3 linked regions of the Rubrivivax gelatinosus IL144 genome follow. The protein of the gene in region 1 binds, or shares a complex with, the protein of each later gene. Links are inferred from orthologs where the notes say so. Each region holds a gene or a part of one and is shown on either strand. Other genes may lie near its edges.

Region 1 (2,985 bases):
CTTGTCGCGCATCGCGCCGAAGACCGCCCGGGTACGCGGGTAGAAACCCATCGCGTCGAGGTTGAGCGCCAGCGCGGCCACCGACTGCGGGTTGTGCGCGACGTCCAGCACCAGCGCCGGCTGCCCCGGCACGACCTGGAAACGCCCCGGCAGGTCGACCAGCGCCAGCCCGGTGCGCACCGCCTGGGCGGTGATCGGCAGGCGTTCGCGCAGGCTCTCGAAGGCCGCCAGCGCCGCCGAGGCGTTGAGCAGCTGGTTGGCGCCGCGCAGCGCCGGGAAGGCCAGGCCGTTGTAGCGCCGGCCGCGGCCGGCCCAGTTCCACTGCTGGCGGTCGCCGTCGTGGCGGAAGTCGCGCCCCGCCAGCCAGAGGTCGGCACCGATCTCGCGGGCGTGGTCGACGGCGCTGGCCGGCGGCAGCGGGTCGCCGACGATCGCCGGGCGGCCGGTGCGCATCACGTGCGCCTTCTCGAAGCCGATGCTCTCGCGGTCGGGGCCGAGGAACTCGGTGTGGTCCAGGTCGATGCTGGTGATGACCGAGCAGTCGGCGTCGAAGGCGTTGACGGCGTCGTAGCGCCCGCCAAGGCCGACTTCGAGGATCACCAGATCCAGCGGCGCCTGCGCCAGCAGCCGGGCGATGGCCAGCGTCGTGAACTCGAACTTGGTCAGCGTGATGTCGCCGCGCGCCTGCTCGACGGCGTCGAAGTGCGGCAGCAGCGCGTCGGCGTCGACCGGCCGGCCGTCGACACGGCAGCGTTCGGTGAAGTGCACCAGTTCGGGCTTCTGGTAGAGGCCCACGCGGTAGCCGGCCTGCAGCGCGATCGATTCCAGCATCGCGCAGGTCGACCCCTTGCCGTTGGTGCCGGCGACGACGATCAGCGGCATCGTGAACTCGATGCCGAGCCGGCGGCGGACCTCGACGGTGCGCTCCAGCGACAGGTCCATCGAGATCGGGTGCATGCGCTCGCAGTGAGCGAGCCAGTCGTCCAGCGTGGCGGGCAAGGCGGTCATGGAAGCAAAACCGGGCCGCGAAGGGCCCGGTGTCCGGTCAGACGGATGGAAGCGGTCAGGCGACCGCGTCGGCGCTCTGGCGCTGCAGCTTGGCGAGCAATCGGGCGACGGTGGCGCGCATCTGGCGGCGGTCGCAGATCATGTCGAGCGCGCCCTTCTGCAGCAGGAACTCGCTGCGCTGGAAGCCCTCGGGCAGCTTCTCGCGCACCGTGTTCTCGATGACACGCGGGCCGGCGAAACCGATCAGCGCCTTCGGTTCGGCGATGACGACGTCGCCGACGAAAGCGAAGCTGGCCGACACGCCGCCCATCGTCGGGTCGGTCAGCACGCTGATGTAAGGCAGCTTGGCCTTGGCCAGCCGCGTCAGCGCGGCGTTGGTCTTGGCCATCTGCATCAGGCTCAGCAGGCCTTCCTGCATGCGCGCGCCGCCGGTGGCGGCGAAGCTGACGAAGGGCACCTTCTGCTCGATCGCCGCCTCGACGCCGCGCACGAAGCGCTCGCCGACCACCGAGCCCATCGAGCCGCCCATGAAGTCGAACTCGAAGCAGGCGGCGACGAGCGGCACGCTCATCACCGCGCCGCCCATGACGACCAGCGCGTCGGTCTCGCCGGTGGTCTCGAGCGCCGACTTCAGGCGCTCAGGGTACTTCTTGCTGTCCTTGAACTTCAGCGCGTCGACCGGTAGCACCTCCTGGCCGATCTCCCAGCGCCCTTCGGCGTCGAGGAAGTGGTCCAGGCGCTCGCGGGCACCGATGCGATGGTGGTGGCCGCACTTCGGGCAGACGTTGACGTTCTGCTCGAGGTCCGTCTTGTAGAGCACCGTCTCGCAGGACGGGCACTTGATCCACAACCCTTCGGGCACCGTGCGGCGCTCGCTCGGGTCGGTGGGCTGGATCTTCGGCGGCAGCAGCTTTTCCAACCAGCTCATCGGTTCACTCCTAGTTATGCGTCCAGCGCGGCGCGGATGCCGGCGATGAAGTCGCGCGCCGCGGCGGCCACGGCCTCGCGCGGCTGCTCGGCGAGCAGCTGCACCAGCCGCGAGCCGATGACGACCGCGTCGGCGACCTCCGCGACCGCGCGCGCCGTCGCGGCGTCGCGGATGCCGAAGCCGACGCCGACCGGCGTCTGAACCTGCGCGCGGATGCGCGGCAACATCGCCGCCACCGCCGCGGTGTCGAGGTGACCCGCGCCGGTGACGCCTTTCAGCGAGACATAGTACACATACCCGCTGGCCAGCCGTCCGACCTGGCGCATGCGCTCGTCGGTGGAGGTCGGCGCCAGCAGGAAGATCAGGTCCAGCTCCGCGGCCTTCAGGCGCGCGGCGAAGTCCTCGCACTCCTCGGGCGGGTAGTCGACGATCAGCACGCCGTCGACACCGGCGGCCGCCGCGTCGCGGATGAAGGCGCCGTCGCCGTGGCGGCCGTCGTAGCGCTCGACCGGGTTGGCGTAGCCCATCAGCACGACCGGCGTGTGCTGGTTGTGCTCGCGGAAGGCGCGCACCGCGGCGAAGACCTGGGCCAGGCCGATGCCGCGCGCCAGCGCGCGTTCGCCGGCCTGCTGGATCACCGGGCCGTCGGCCATCGGGTCGGAGAACGGCACGCCGAGCTCGATGACGTCGGCGCCGCCCTCGGCCAGCGCGGCCATGATCTCGGGCGTCGCGTCGGCGTACGGGTCGCCGGTGGTGACGTAGGGAATCAGCGCCTGGCGGCCGTCACGGGCCAGGGCCTCGAAGGTGGCGGCGATGCGGCTCATTGCTGGCCCCCCTTCACCGTCTGGCCGCGGCACGAGGGGCGGCAATAGAAGTCGGCACCGGACAGGTCGGCGACGGTGCCGATGTCCTTGTCGCCGCGGCCGGAGAGGTTGACCAGCAGGATCTGGTCGGGGCGCATCGTCGGCGCGATCTTCATCGCGTGGGCCAGTGCGTGGCTGGACTCCAGCGCCGGGATGATGCCCTCGGTGCGGCAGAGGTGGTGGAAG
Region 2 (5,451 bases), 2.1 Mb from region 1 along the record:
GCAGGCGGTAGGCCTGGCGGATCTCGTCGGGGCCGTAGATGGTCGCGACCGTGGTGTCCGCCGGACGCACGCTGCCCGCGGCGGCGGCGCGCGCCGCGGTGCGGCGGGCCTCGAACTGGTCGGGCCTCAGCCGCTTGGTGTCGATGCGCGCGTCGATCGCGTCGAGCACGATGTGCTGCGGGCCGGCCGCAGCCATCGCCCCGACTTCGCCGGACGCCGAGCCGGCGCGCGCAGGCTCCGGCGGCAGCACCGGCAAGGTGTGGAACATCGGCCGCACATGGGCCGTGGTGCCGACCTCGGCCGCCGACGCGGCGGCCGGGGCGCTGGCCGCGGCGTCCGAGGCGCTGGCCTGGTCGGCCGCGGGTTCATCGCCCCCGCCGCAACCCGCCAGTGCGGCGGCGGCGATGGCGGTCACGGCGAGCCAGCTGCGTTGGCCGGCGCGATCGTGTCTCTTGAGTCCTCCCACGAGATCCCTTTCCGAATGAGTTGACGGTCACCCGGATTGTTTCGGCGTGTAAACCGATGCGACACGATGACCGTCGCCCGAAGACTGTGAAAGGTTTCTCGGACTTCCGGCGGCCGCTGGCAAGTCCTTGTTTCGACTCAATAAACCGGCGATTGACTGAAGCCGGCAGAGGCCGCCGCCGCTTACGGCGCGAGGCCGGGAAAATGAAGCCGAGGTTTCAGCCGAAGAGATGACGCCGGGATGGGCAACTCGTGGTCAAGAAAAAAGCCGCCGAGTCTTGAGACTTGGCGGCTTTCTCGTTGCAGCCTTGTTCAGGCGGCGATTGTTCGCTTGGCGGAGTCGGAGGGATTCGAACCCTCGATGCAGGTTTTGCCCACATACTCCCTTAGCAGGGGAGCACCTTCGGCCACTCGGTCACGACTCCGGCGAAGAGGCGGCATTGTAGCCGCACTTTTCAAGATTTTTTAAGCACCCTCTGCAGGCTGGTCGAGATCGAAGGCTTTGTGCAGCGCGCGCACCGCCAGCTCCATGTACTTCTCGGCGATCACGACGCTCGTCTTGATCTCGCTGGTGCTGATCATCATGATGTTGATGCCCTCTTCGGACAGGGCGCGGAACATCGAGCTGGCGACGCCGACGTGGCTGCGCATGCCGATGCCGACGATCGACACCTTGCAGATCTTCGGGTCGCCGATCACCTGCTCGGCGCCGGTGGCCGGAGCGACCTGGTTCTTCAGCAGGTCCATCGCCCGCGGGTAGTCGCCGCGGTTGACGGTGAACGAGAAGTCGGTCTTCCCGTCGTGCGAGACGTTCTGGATGATGACGTCGATGTCGATGTTGGCGTCGGCCACCGGGCCGAGGATCTGGTAGGCGATGCCGGGCTTGTCGGGCACGCCCATCACGGTGATCTTGGCTTCGTCGCGGGTGAACGCGATGCCGGACACGACGGCTTGTTCCATCTTCTCGTCTTCCTCGAAAGTGATCAGCGTTCCCGAGCGGGATTCTTCGGCGATGTCGATGTCCCAGGGCGTGAAGCTGGACAGCACGCGCAGCGGCACGCGGTACTTGCCGGCGAACTCGACCGAGCGGATCTGCAGCACCTTGGAGCCGAGGCTGGCCATCTCGAGCATTTCCTCGAAGCTGATGGTCGCCAGGCGGCGCGCCTCGGGCACGATGCGCGGGTCGGTGGTGTAGACGCCGTCGACGTCGGTGTAGATCAGGCACTCGTCGGCCTTCAGCGCCGCCGCCACGGCCACCGCCGAGGTGTCGCTGCCGCCGCGGCCCAGCGTCGTCACGTTGCCCAGGTCGTCGATGCCCTGGAAGCCGGTGATGATGACGACCTTGCCGGCGGCGAGGTCGGCGCGCACGCGCTGGTCCTCGATGCTGCTGATGCGCGCCTTGGTGTAGGCGGTGTCGGTGTGCACCGGCACCTGCCAGCCCGAGTAGCTGACCGCCGCCAGGCCCTCGGCCTGCAGCGCCAGCGCCAGCAGGCCGACCGAGACCTGTTCGCCGGTGGCGGCGATGGCGTCGAGCTCACGCAGCGCCTCGGGCGTCATCGTGGCCGGTTGCAGTTCCTTGGCCAGGCCCAGCAAACGGTTCGTCTCGCCGCTCATCGCGGACGGCACGACGATCATCTGATGGCCGGCACGGGCCCACTTGGCCACGCGCTTGGCGACGTTGCGGATGCGCTCGGTCGAGCCCATCGACGTGCCGCCGTATTTGTGAACGATCAGTCCCATGGATCGGTAACGAGCGAAAACCCGTGATTTTAGCGGGCCGGACGGGCTCTCCCTTGCGGGAAGATGACGCGCAGTTCAGGCCGGGCGCCAGGCCAGCGCCAGCTGTGCCTCGCCGGCCGCAGCGCGGCAGCGTGCGTCGATGCCCAGGCCGGGCACGAAGACGAGTTGCTCGCCGCTGAAGACCAACGGCCCGGCCCGGTCCCAGGCGGCGACGCGCCGGGCCTGGTACTGCTTCTTCAGCGCACGCGGCGTGGCACGCGGCGCGACCTGAAAAGACTCGCCGCCGCGGCGGGGGCGCAGCTCGGCGGCGCGCAGCCAGGACGGCGAGACGCCGCCTTCGCCGACGGCCTGTACTTCGAGCGCCCCGCCCCAGGCCGGCAGCTCGACGACGCCCGGGGACGACAGGTCCAGCGCCAGGGGCTCGGGCGCCAGCGTGGCCGCCGCCTGCGGCACCGCATAACTCAGCCGCGCGTCGTGCAGCCGCAGTTCGCCGCCCGGCGCCGGCCAGCGGGCGTGGCCAACCGTGGGCAGTTCGTCGGCCAGCCGCCGCACCAGCGACTCGGGCACCGGCTGGGCGATGACGGTCTGAAGCCAGCGGCGCAGCACCGGCGCCTGCTGCGGCCGCGGCAGCTGCGACCAGCCGGCGACGTCGAGCACGCCGTCGTCGGCCAGCGCCGCGAGTCCGGCCTCGGCCAGCGATTGCAGCGCCGTCGCCGCTTCAGCGGCGCGGCGGGCCGACGCGGCGAGCTGCTGCTCGGCGTCCGGGAAGGCCGCCAGCAGCGCCGGCCAGACCTGGCGGCGCAGACGGTTGCGCGCGAAGGCCTCGTCGTCATTGCTCTCGTCGTCGACCCAGCGCAGCCGGTGGCGGCGCAGATAGGCCTCGATGTCTTCGCGCGGACGCTCCAGCCAGGGCCGCGCCCAGACCAGGCCGTCGCGCTCGGCGCGGCGCGGCATGGCCGCCAGCGCCTCGGCACCGCCGCCGCGCAGCGCCTGCAGCAGCAGCGTCTCGGCCTGGTCGCGGCGGTGCTGGGCCAGCAGCACGACATCGCAGCCGGCGGCCTTGGCCATCCCAGCCAGCGCGGCATAACGCTCGCGCCGCGCCCAGGCCTCGACGCTCTCGCCGCGGGCCGGGGCGCCCTCGAGGCGCGTCGCGTGGAAGTGGATCGGCAGGCCGGCACGCGCCCAGCGCGCGCACTGCGCACGAAGCTGGGCGAGCCAGATGTCGGCGGAGGCCACGAGGCCGTGGTGCACGTGCAGCGCATGCACCTCGAGGCCGAGATCCCGCGCGGCGCGGGCCGTGGCGTGCAGCAGCGCGGTGGAGTCGCGGCCGCCGCTGGCGGCCACCGCCACCGCGGCGGGCAAGTTCAGCGCTCCTTGGTGTCGCTGAAGCGGCCGTAGGACTGCAGGCGCTCGTAGCGGCGGTCCAGCAGTTCCTTGGTCTTCAGGTCGACGACCTGGCGCAGCGCGTCGTTGAGGCCGCGCTTGAGCTGCGCCGCCATCCACTTGGGATCGCGGTGCGCGCCGCCGACCGGCTCGTTGACGATCTTGTCGACCAGGCCCAGCGCCTTCAGGCGGTGGGCGGTGATGCCCAGCGCCTCGGCGGCGTCGGAAGCGCGTTCGGCGGTCTTCCAGAGGATGGAAGCGCAGCCTTCGGGCGAGATCACCGAGTACACCGAGTACTGCAGCATCAGCACCTGGTCGGCGACGCTGATCGCCAGCGCGCCGCCCGAGCCGCCTTCGCCGATGATCGTCGTGATGATCGGCACTTCCAGGCGCGCCATCTCGAAGATGTTGCGGCCGATGGCCTCGGACTGGTTGCGCTCCTCGGCGCCGATGCCCGGGTAGGCGCCCGGCGTGTCGACGAAGGTGAAGACCGGCAGGCCGAACTTCTCGGCCAGCTGCATCAGGCGCAGCGCCTTGCGGTAGCCCTCGGGGCGCGACATGCCGAAGTTGCGCGCGGTGCGCTCCTTGGTGTCGCGGCCCTTCTGGTGGCCGATGACCATGCAGGCGTTGCCGTTGAAGCGTGCCATGCCGCCGACGATCGACTGGTCGTCGGCGTAGTGGCGGTCACCGTGCAGTTCCTGGAAGTCGGTGAAGATCTCCGAGACGTAGTCCAGCGTGTACGGCCGCTGCGGATGGCGCGCGATCTGCGTGACCTGCCACGGCGACAGGCTGGAGTAGATCTCCTTCGTGAGCTGCACGCTCTTGCCCGCCAGCCGGTCGATCTCTTCCGAGATGTCGACCGCCGACTCGTTCTGCACGAAGCGCAGTTCGTCGATCTTGGATTCCAGCTCGGCGATCGGCTGTTCGAACTCGAGGAAGTGGCGTTTGCTCATGCGTTGATCTCGCAGTCTGACGGACGACCCATCAAGCGGCCGCCGTGGGCCGGCTCTGCCGGACCACTGGCGGCGCCCCCTGGGGGGAGCGCCGAAGGCGCTACGGGGGGGTCCTAATAACTCACGGGAAGCGGATCCAGGCTCCGCCAAATATACCAAGTGGCCACCGAGCGGTACGGTGCCCACGCCTCGCCGACCTCGCGCGCCTCGGCACGCGACACCGGCTCGCCGCTGAAGTAGTTGAGGCTGATGCCCTTCAGCAGGCCGAGGTCGTCCAGCGGCAGGACGTTCGGTCGCATCAGGTGGAAGATCAGGAACATCTCGGCGGTCCAGCGGCCGATGCCGCGGATCGCAACGAGCTCGGCGATGATCGCCTCGTCGTCCATCTGCTGCCAGTCGGCGACGTGCACCGTGCCGTCGACGAAATGGCGCGCCAGGTCGAGCAGGTATTCGGTCTTGCGCGCCGACAGCCCTGCGGCGCGCATCGTCAGCGGGTCCAGCGCGTTGACGGCCTGCGGCGCGAGGTGCGTCGCCGGGCCTTCGACCAGCGCGGAGAACTTGTTCCACACCGACTGCGCGGCCTTCACCGAGATCTGCTGGCCGACGATCGAACGCGCCAGCGTCGTGAAGGCGTCGCCGCGGCTTTCCAGCCGGGCCTCGCCGAAACGCGGGATCAGCTTCTTCATCACCCGGTCGCGGCGCGACAGGTGGCGGCAGGCGTCGTCCCAATAGGCCGGCGTCACGGCGAGGACCTGGTCACGAGGGGACATGCGCTCAGGCCTTCACCCAGGTGGTGCCCTGCGGCGTGTCCTTCAGCACCACGCCTTGCGCGGCCAGCTCGTCGCGGATGCGGTCGGCGTCGGCGAAACGGCGCTCGCGCTTGGCAGCGGCACGCGCTTCGATCTGGCGC
Region 3 (5,458 bases), 3.2 Mb from region 1 along the record:
GGCGGCCCCGGCGAAGAAGGCTGCGGCGCCGGCCAAGAAGGCGGCTGCCCCGGCGAAGAAGGCCGCGGCGCCGGCCAAGAAGGCGGCCGCTCCGGCGAAGAAGGCCGCGGCGCCGGCCAAGAAGGCGGCTGCCCCGGCGAAGAAGGCCGCGGCGCCCGCCAAGAAGGCCGCGCCGGCGAAGAAGGCGGCGCCGAAGAAGGCCGAGCCTGCGCCTGCTGCCGCAGCTCCCGCGGCCGCCGCGAAGACGACGCTGAGCCCGGCGGCCGCCTGGCCGTTCCCGACCGGCAACAAGCCCTGACGAAAACGAACCGGCCGCTCTGGGCGGCCGGCGTTTATCGCGAGCCCGGCCTCGGCCGGGCTTTTTCATGCCTGCGCGGCAGGCCTCAGAGGCCCAGCGCTGCGCGGTCGACGGCGTGGTTCTGGCCGCCCTTGCTGGCGATCTTCAGCGCGCCGATGCGGTTGCCCAGCGCGGCGCAGCGTTCCAGGTCCCAGCCGCGCTCCAGGCCGTAGAGCAGGGCGGCGCGGAAGGAGTCGCCGCAGCCGGTCGGGTCGACGACCTCGCGGGCCGCCACGCCCGGCACCTCGCGGCGCTCGCCGTCGGTCCAGATCTCGCAGCCGCGCTCGCCCAGCGTCACGACGACGCCCTTGAGGTTCGAGCGCGACAGGCCGGCGAGGTCGGTGCCGATGCGTTCGCAGAGGATGCGGCCTTCGTAGTCGTTGACCGCCACCCAGCTCGCGATCTCGACCATGCGGCGCAGCGCCGGGCCGTCGAACATCGGCAGCTGCTGGCCCGGATCGAAGATGAACGGGATGCCGGCGGCGTGCATCTGCTCGGCGTGTTCGCCCATCGCCTCGCGGCCGTCGGGCGAGATGATGCCGATCTTCAGGTCGGCGCGCGCCGGCACCTTGGCCTGGTGCGCGTTCTGCATCGCGCCCGGGTGGAAGGCGGTGATCTGGTTGTTCTGGACGTCGGTGATGATCATCGCCTGCGCCGTGTACGAGGCCTCGTCGACCATCACCAGCGAGGTGTCGGCGCCCCAGCCCTTCATGCGCGTCAGGTACTCGCCGCCGTCGCTGCCCAGCGCGGCCATCACGACGGACTCGCCGCCGAGTGCCTGCAGCGTGTAGGCGATGTTGCCGGCGCAGCCGCCGAACTCGCGCCGCAGCGTCGGCACCAGGAACGACAGGTTCAGGATGTGCATCTGCTCCGGCAGGATCTGCTCGGCGAAGCGGCCGGGGTAGGTCGTGATGGTGTCGAATGCGAGCGAACCGCAGATCAGCGCGGGCATGGGCAACTCCGGGGGGATGGCGCGCGACCGGCGCGCGGGGTCAGGGGTAGAAGATCTCGATCGTATAGCCGGCCACCGGCTTGCCGGCCGTGGTCAGCGTGACCTGGATCGGCATTTCGGCCGCCGGTGCGACGGCCGACACGCGAAGTCCGGCCTGCTCGGGCGTTAGTACGCGGCGCGCGACGATGCCGCCGCGGCTGTCGGACAGCGTCAGGTCCAGCGACGGCATCGCCAGCGGCAGCGCCGAGCGGTTGCGCAGCAGCAGTTGCAGCTGGTACATCGCCGTGCCTTCGACACGCACCAGGCCGCTGCTCTCGACGCTCAGGCCCTCGATCGCACGCGGGGCGCCGATCGTGCAGTCCGGCGCCCGGCACAGCGCCTCGAGCGCGGGACGGGCGGCCGGCCAGCGGGCGGCGACGAAGTCGCGGTATTCGTAGGCCGCCTGGGCGACCAGGCCGACGGTGCCCAGCACGCAGACCGCGGCGAGTGCGGCGCGCACCTGCGGCCGGCGCCAGCGCTCGCGGCGCTCGGCGTGACGCAGGAAGGCCGGCTTGGGCTCGGGTGCCGGGGCGGCCGGCGCCGGAGCCGGAGCCTCGAGCGGCGGCGCCGGTTCGTCGAACGGCAGCTCGGCGTTGCGCGCCGGCGGCTCGTCGAAATCCGGCGCGTCGGTCAGGGTCTCGCCGGCCGGCGACGGGGGCGGCAGATCCCAGGCCGGCTCGGTGTCCTCCGGCGTGCGTTCCAGCAGCACCGTCTCGGCGTGGGTCTCGTCGGCCGCCTCGTCGTGCGGCGCTGTGGCCGGAGGTGCAGGCGCCGCAGACGCCGGCGTCGGGGATGGCGGCGGAGGAAGCTCCAACTCGACGTCCCAGGGCGCACGAGGGTCGGACGCCAGGCTCGGCGCCGCCGGCTCCGGATCGCGCTGCGGCGGCGGGACCGGCGTCTCGACGTCGAGGTCGACCAGGTTCTGTATCGCGTTGAAGACCTCGCCGCAACGGCCGCAGCGAACCCAGCCGTCGGAGACCCGAAGCTGGTCCTGCACCACACGGAAGACGGTACCGCAGGACGGGCACCGGGCGGCGAGCGTCATGCGGCGATCATGCCATGCGCGATGCCGTCATCAGGATCCAGCCGTCCTCGCGGTCGCTCACTTCGAGGGTCAGGAACGGCGCGTACGCGGCCTTCAGCTCGTCGGCCTGGCGCTCCAGGATGCCGGCCAGCACCAGCGAGCCGCCCGGCGCGACGAAGCCGGCCAGCAGCGGCGCCAGCAGCTTCAGCGGCGTGGCCAGGATGTTGGCCAGCACCAGCGGGTAGGCGCCGCCGGCAGCGTCGGGCAGCCCGGCGTTCAGCATCACGCCGTTGGCCGTGGCGTTGGCGCGCGTCGAGTCGACGGCCGCCGGGTCGATGTCGACCGCGTCGACCGCCGCCGCGCCGTGCAGCGCCGCGGCGATCGCCAGGATGCCCGAGCCGCAGCCGTAGTCGAGCACGCGGCTCCAGGACCGGGCGTGCGCGGCGATCCAGCGCAGGCACATGCGCGTCGTCGGGTGCGTGCCGGTGCCGAAGGCCAGCCCCGGGTCGAGCCGGATCACGCGTTCGGCCGCCGCCGGCGGTTCGTGCCAGCTCGGCACGATCCAGAAGCTGGGCGTGATCTCGACCGGGCCGAACTGCGACTGGGTGATGCGCACCCAGTCCTGCTCGGCCACCGGCTCCAGCGCCTGCAGCGACAGGCCTTCGGTCCAGTCCTGGGCCAGCAGCAGCGTCGCGGCACGTTCGGCCGCGGCTTCGTCCTCGAACAGCGCGCGCAGCGTCGAGCGGTCCCAGCCCGGCCGCGGCGCCGGCATGCCGGGTTCGCCGAACAGCGCCTGCTCGGCCTCGGTGCCGGCGTCGGCGTCCTCGACCGAGACCGACAGCGCGTCCAGGTCGTCGGACAGCGCGTCGGAGACGGCTTCCACCAGCGCCTCGGGGGCGCGCAGGACCAACTCGTACATCATGAGTCCCTCCCCGTAGCGCCTTCGGCGCTCCCCCCCGAGGGGGGCGCCGCCAGCGGCCCGGCAGAGCCGGCTCCGCGGCGGCCGCTTGATGGCGGCGTCGGACCCGTCATCTCTTATGTTGGGCTAGCCAACCCTCGAGGTAATGGATGCTGGTGCCGCCTTCGATGAACTTGGCGTCCAGCATCAGCTCGCGGTGCAGCGGGACGTTGGTCTGGATGCCTTCGATCACCGTCTCGCTGAGCGCGCTGCGCATGCGGGCCAGCGCCTGCTCGCGCGTGTCGCCGTGCACGATGACCTTGCCGATCATCGAGTCGTAGTTCGGCGGCACGTAGTAGTTGGCGTAGGCATGCGAGTCGACGCGCACGCCGGGGCCGCCCGGCGGGTGCCAGGTCGTGATCCGGCCCGGCGACGGCGTGAACTTGTAGGCGTCCTCGGCGTTGATCCGGCACTCGATCGCGTGGCCGCGCAGCTGGATGTTGCGCTGCGCGAAAGGCAGCTTCTCGCCGGCGGCGATGCGGATCTGCATCTGCACGATGTCGATGCCGGTCACGAGTTCGGTCACCGGGTGCTCGACCTGCACCCGCGTGTTCATCTCGATGAAATAGAACTCGCCGTTCTCGTAGAGGAACTCGAAGGTGCCGGCGCCGCGGTAGCCGATCTTCTTGCAGGCGGCCGCGCAGCGTTCGCCGACGCGTTCGACGATGCGCCGCGGGATGTTCGGCGCCGGCGCTTCCTCGATGACCTTCTGGTGGCGGCGCTGCATCGAGCAGTCGCGCTCGCCGAGCCACACCGCGTTGCGGTAGTTGTCGGCGAGGATCTGGATCTCCACGTGGCGTGGGTTCTCCAGGAACTTCTCCATGTAGACGGCCGGGTTGCCGAAGGCGGCACCGGCTTCGGTGCGCGTCGTCTGCACGGCGTTCAGCAGCGCCGCCTCGGTGTGCACGACACGCATGCCGCGGCCGCCGCCGCCGCCGGCGGCCTTGATGATCACCGGGTAGCCGATGGCACGCGCCTGGCGGATGATCTCCTTCGGGTCCTCGGGCAGCGCGCCCTCGGTGCCGGGCACGCAGGGCACGCCGTTCCTGATCATCGCCTGCTTGGCCGACACCTTGTCGCCCATCATGCGGATCGCCTCGGGCGTCGGCCCGATGAAGACGAAGCCGCTCTTCTCGACACGTTCGGCGAAGTCGGCGTTCTCGCTCAGGAAGCCGTAGCCGGGGTGGATCGCCTCGGCGTCGGTGACCTCGGCCGTCGAGATGATCGCCGGCATGTTGAGGTAGCTCTGCGCCGACGGCGCCGGGCCGATGCAGACCGCCTCGTCGGCGAGCTTGACGTACTTGGCCTCGCGGTCGGCTTCGGAATAGACGACGACCGACTTGATGCCCATCTCGCGACAGGCCCGCTGGATGCGCAGGGCGATCTCGCCCCGGTTCGCAATGAGGATCTTCTTGAACACGGCGGTCGCGCTTACTCGACGATGAACAGCGGCTGGCCGAACTCGACCGGCTGGCCGTTCTCGCACAGGATGCGCAGGATGCGGCCCGAGCAGTCGGCTTCGATCTCGTTCATGATCTTCATCGCCTCGATGATGCAGACCGGCTCGCCTTCCTTGATCTGCTGGCCGACGTCGGCGAAGGGCTTGGCGCCCGGGCTGGAGGCACGGTAGAAGGTGCCGACCATCGGCGACTTGATGACCTTGCCTTCGGGCTCGGCCGGCGCTGCCGGTTCGGCGGCGGCCGGCGCGGCGGCGGCCGGGGCCGGCGCGGCGACCGGCGCGGCGGCGACCATCGGCGCCATCGCGACCGTCGCGACACCACCCTTGACGATGCGGACCTTGCCCTCGGCTTCGGTGATCTCGAGTTCGGAAATGTTCGACTCGGAAACGAGGTCGATGAGCGTCTTGAGCTTTCTCAGGTCCATGTCGGTCCTCTTCTGACGGGGCGGGGGTGTCCCGCACTGAAACTTGGGTGAGCGGCGTAGCCTGAACCCGTGTCGGGCCCGGCTGGCTGCGGCCGGTCAATATCTCTGGTCGATCGGCGCGCTTCTGATGCCTATTTTCCAGATCTGCAAGGCGCTTGGGGCGTCGGGGCGGAGCCCGCGGCCTTGCGGAGACGGCGGGACTCTACGCCAATTTGGTTGCAGATGGCAGCAAATTATCGAAGATCGCTCAAAACAGCCCGCGCG

The links. The genes of interacting proteins can lie anywhere in the genome.
Region 2: the proteins of accD (region 1) and RGE_RS15395 are in contact, whole or in part, in a solved structure (PDB 8UXZ), measured with the Escherichia coli proteins. The link is inferred for Rubrivivax gelatinosus IL144 from one-to-one orthologs.
Region 3: the proteins of accD (region 1) and accC are in contact, whole or in part, in a solved structure (PDB 8UXZ), measured with the Escherichia coli proteins. The link is inferred for Rubrivivax gelatinosus IL144 from one-to-one orthologs.

Annotation. Positions count from the first base shown.
Region 1 is NC_017075.1:1,307,542-1,310,526, reverse strand. It holds accD (acetyl-CoA carboxylase, carboxyltransferase subunit beta), read right to left. Parts: upstream 1,937-2,985; coding sequence 1,064-1,936; downstream 1-1,063. Other genes in the region: trpB (tryptophan synthase subunit beta), read right to left, coding at 2,757-2,985; trpA (tryptophan synthase subunit alpha), read right to left, coding at 1,951-2,760; folC (bifunctional tetrahydrofolate synthase/dihydrofolate synthase), read right to left, coding at 1-1,008.
Region 2 is NC_017075.1:3,373,246-3,378,696, forward strand. The notes cover bases 2,556-5,451. They hold RGE_RS15395 (acetyl-CoA carboxylase carboxyltransferase subunit alpha), read right to left. Parts: upstream 4,542-5,451; coding sequence 3,570-4,541; downstream 2,556-3,569. Other genes in these bases: tilS (tRNA lysidine(34) synthetase TilS), read right to left, coding at 2,556-3,567; RGE_RS15400 (DNA-3-methyladenine glycosylase family protein), read right to left, coding at 4,655-5,311; cysS (cysteine--tRNA ligase), read right to left, coding at 5,316-5,451. Outside these bases: RGE_RS15375 (S53 family peptidase), read right to left, coding at 1-415; RGE_RS15385 (aspartate kinase), read right to left, coding at 931-2,205; more of tilS, read right to left, coding at 2,281-2,555. UniProt on the Escherichia coli protein: Component of the acetyl coenzyme A carboxylase (ACC) complex. First, biotin carboxylase catalyzes the carboxylation of biotin on its carrier protein (BCCP) and then the CO(2) group is transferred by the carboxyltransferase to acetyl-CoA to form malonyl-CoA.
Region 3 is NC_017075.1:4,532,470-4,537,927, reverse strand. Bases 2,556-5,458 are described here. They hold accC (acetyl-CoA carboxylase biotin carboxylase subunit), read right to left. Parts: upstream 4,731-5,458; coding sequence 3,381-4,730; downstream 2,556-3,380. Other genes in these bases: accB (acetyl-CoA carboxylase biotin carboxyl carrier protein), read right to left, coding at 4,742-5,194; prmA (50S ribosomal protein L11 methyltransferase), read right to left, coding at 2,556-3,271. Outside these bases: RGE_RS20615 (hypothetical protein), read left to right, coding at 1-298; RGE_RS20610 (carbohydrate kinase family protein), read right to left, coding at 384-1,289; RGE_RS24350 (zinc-ribbon and DUF3426 domain-containing protein), read right to left, coding at 1,330-2,373; more of prmA, read right to left, coding at 2,381-2,555. UniProt on the Escherichia coli protein: This protein is a component of the acetyl coenzyme A carboxylase complex; first, biotin carboxylase catalyzes the carboxylation of the carrier protein and then the transcarboxylase transfers the carboxyl group to form malonyl-CoA.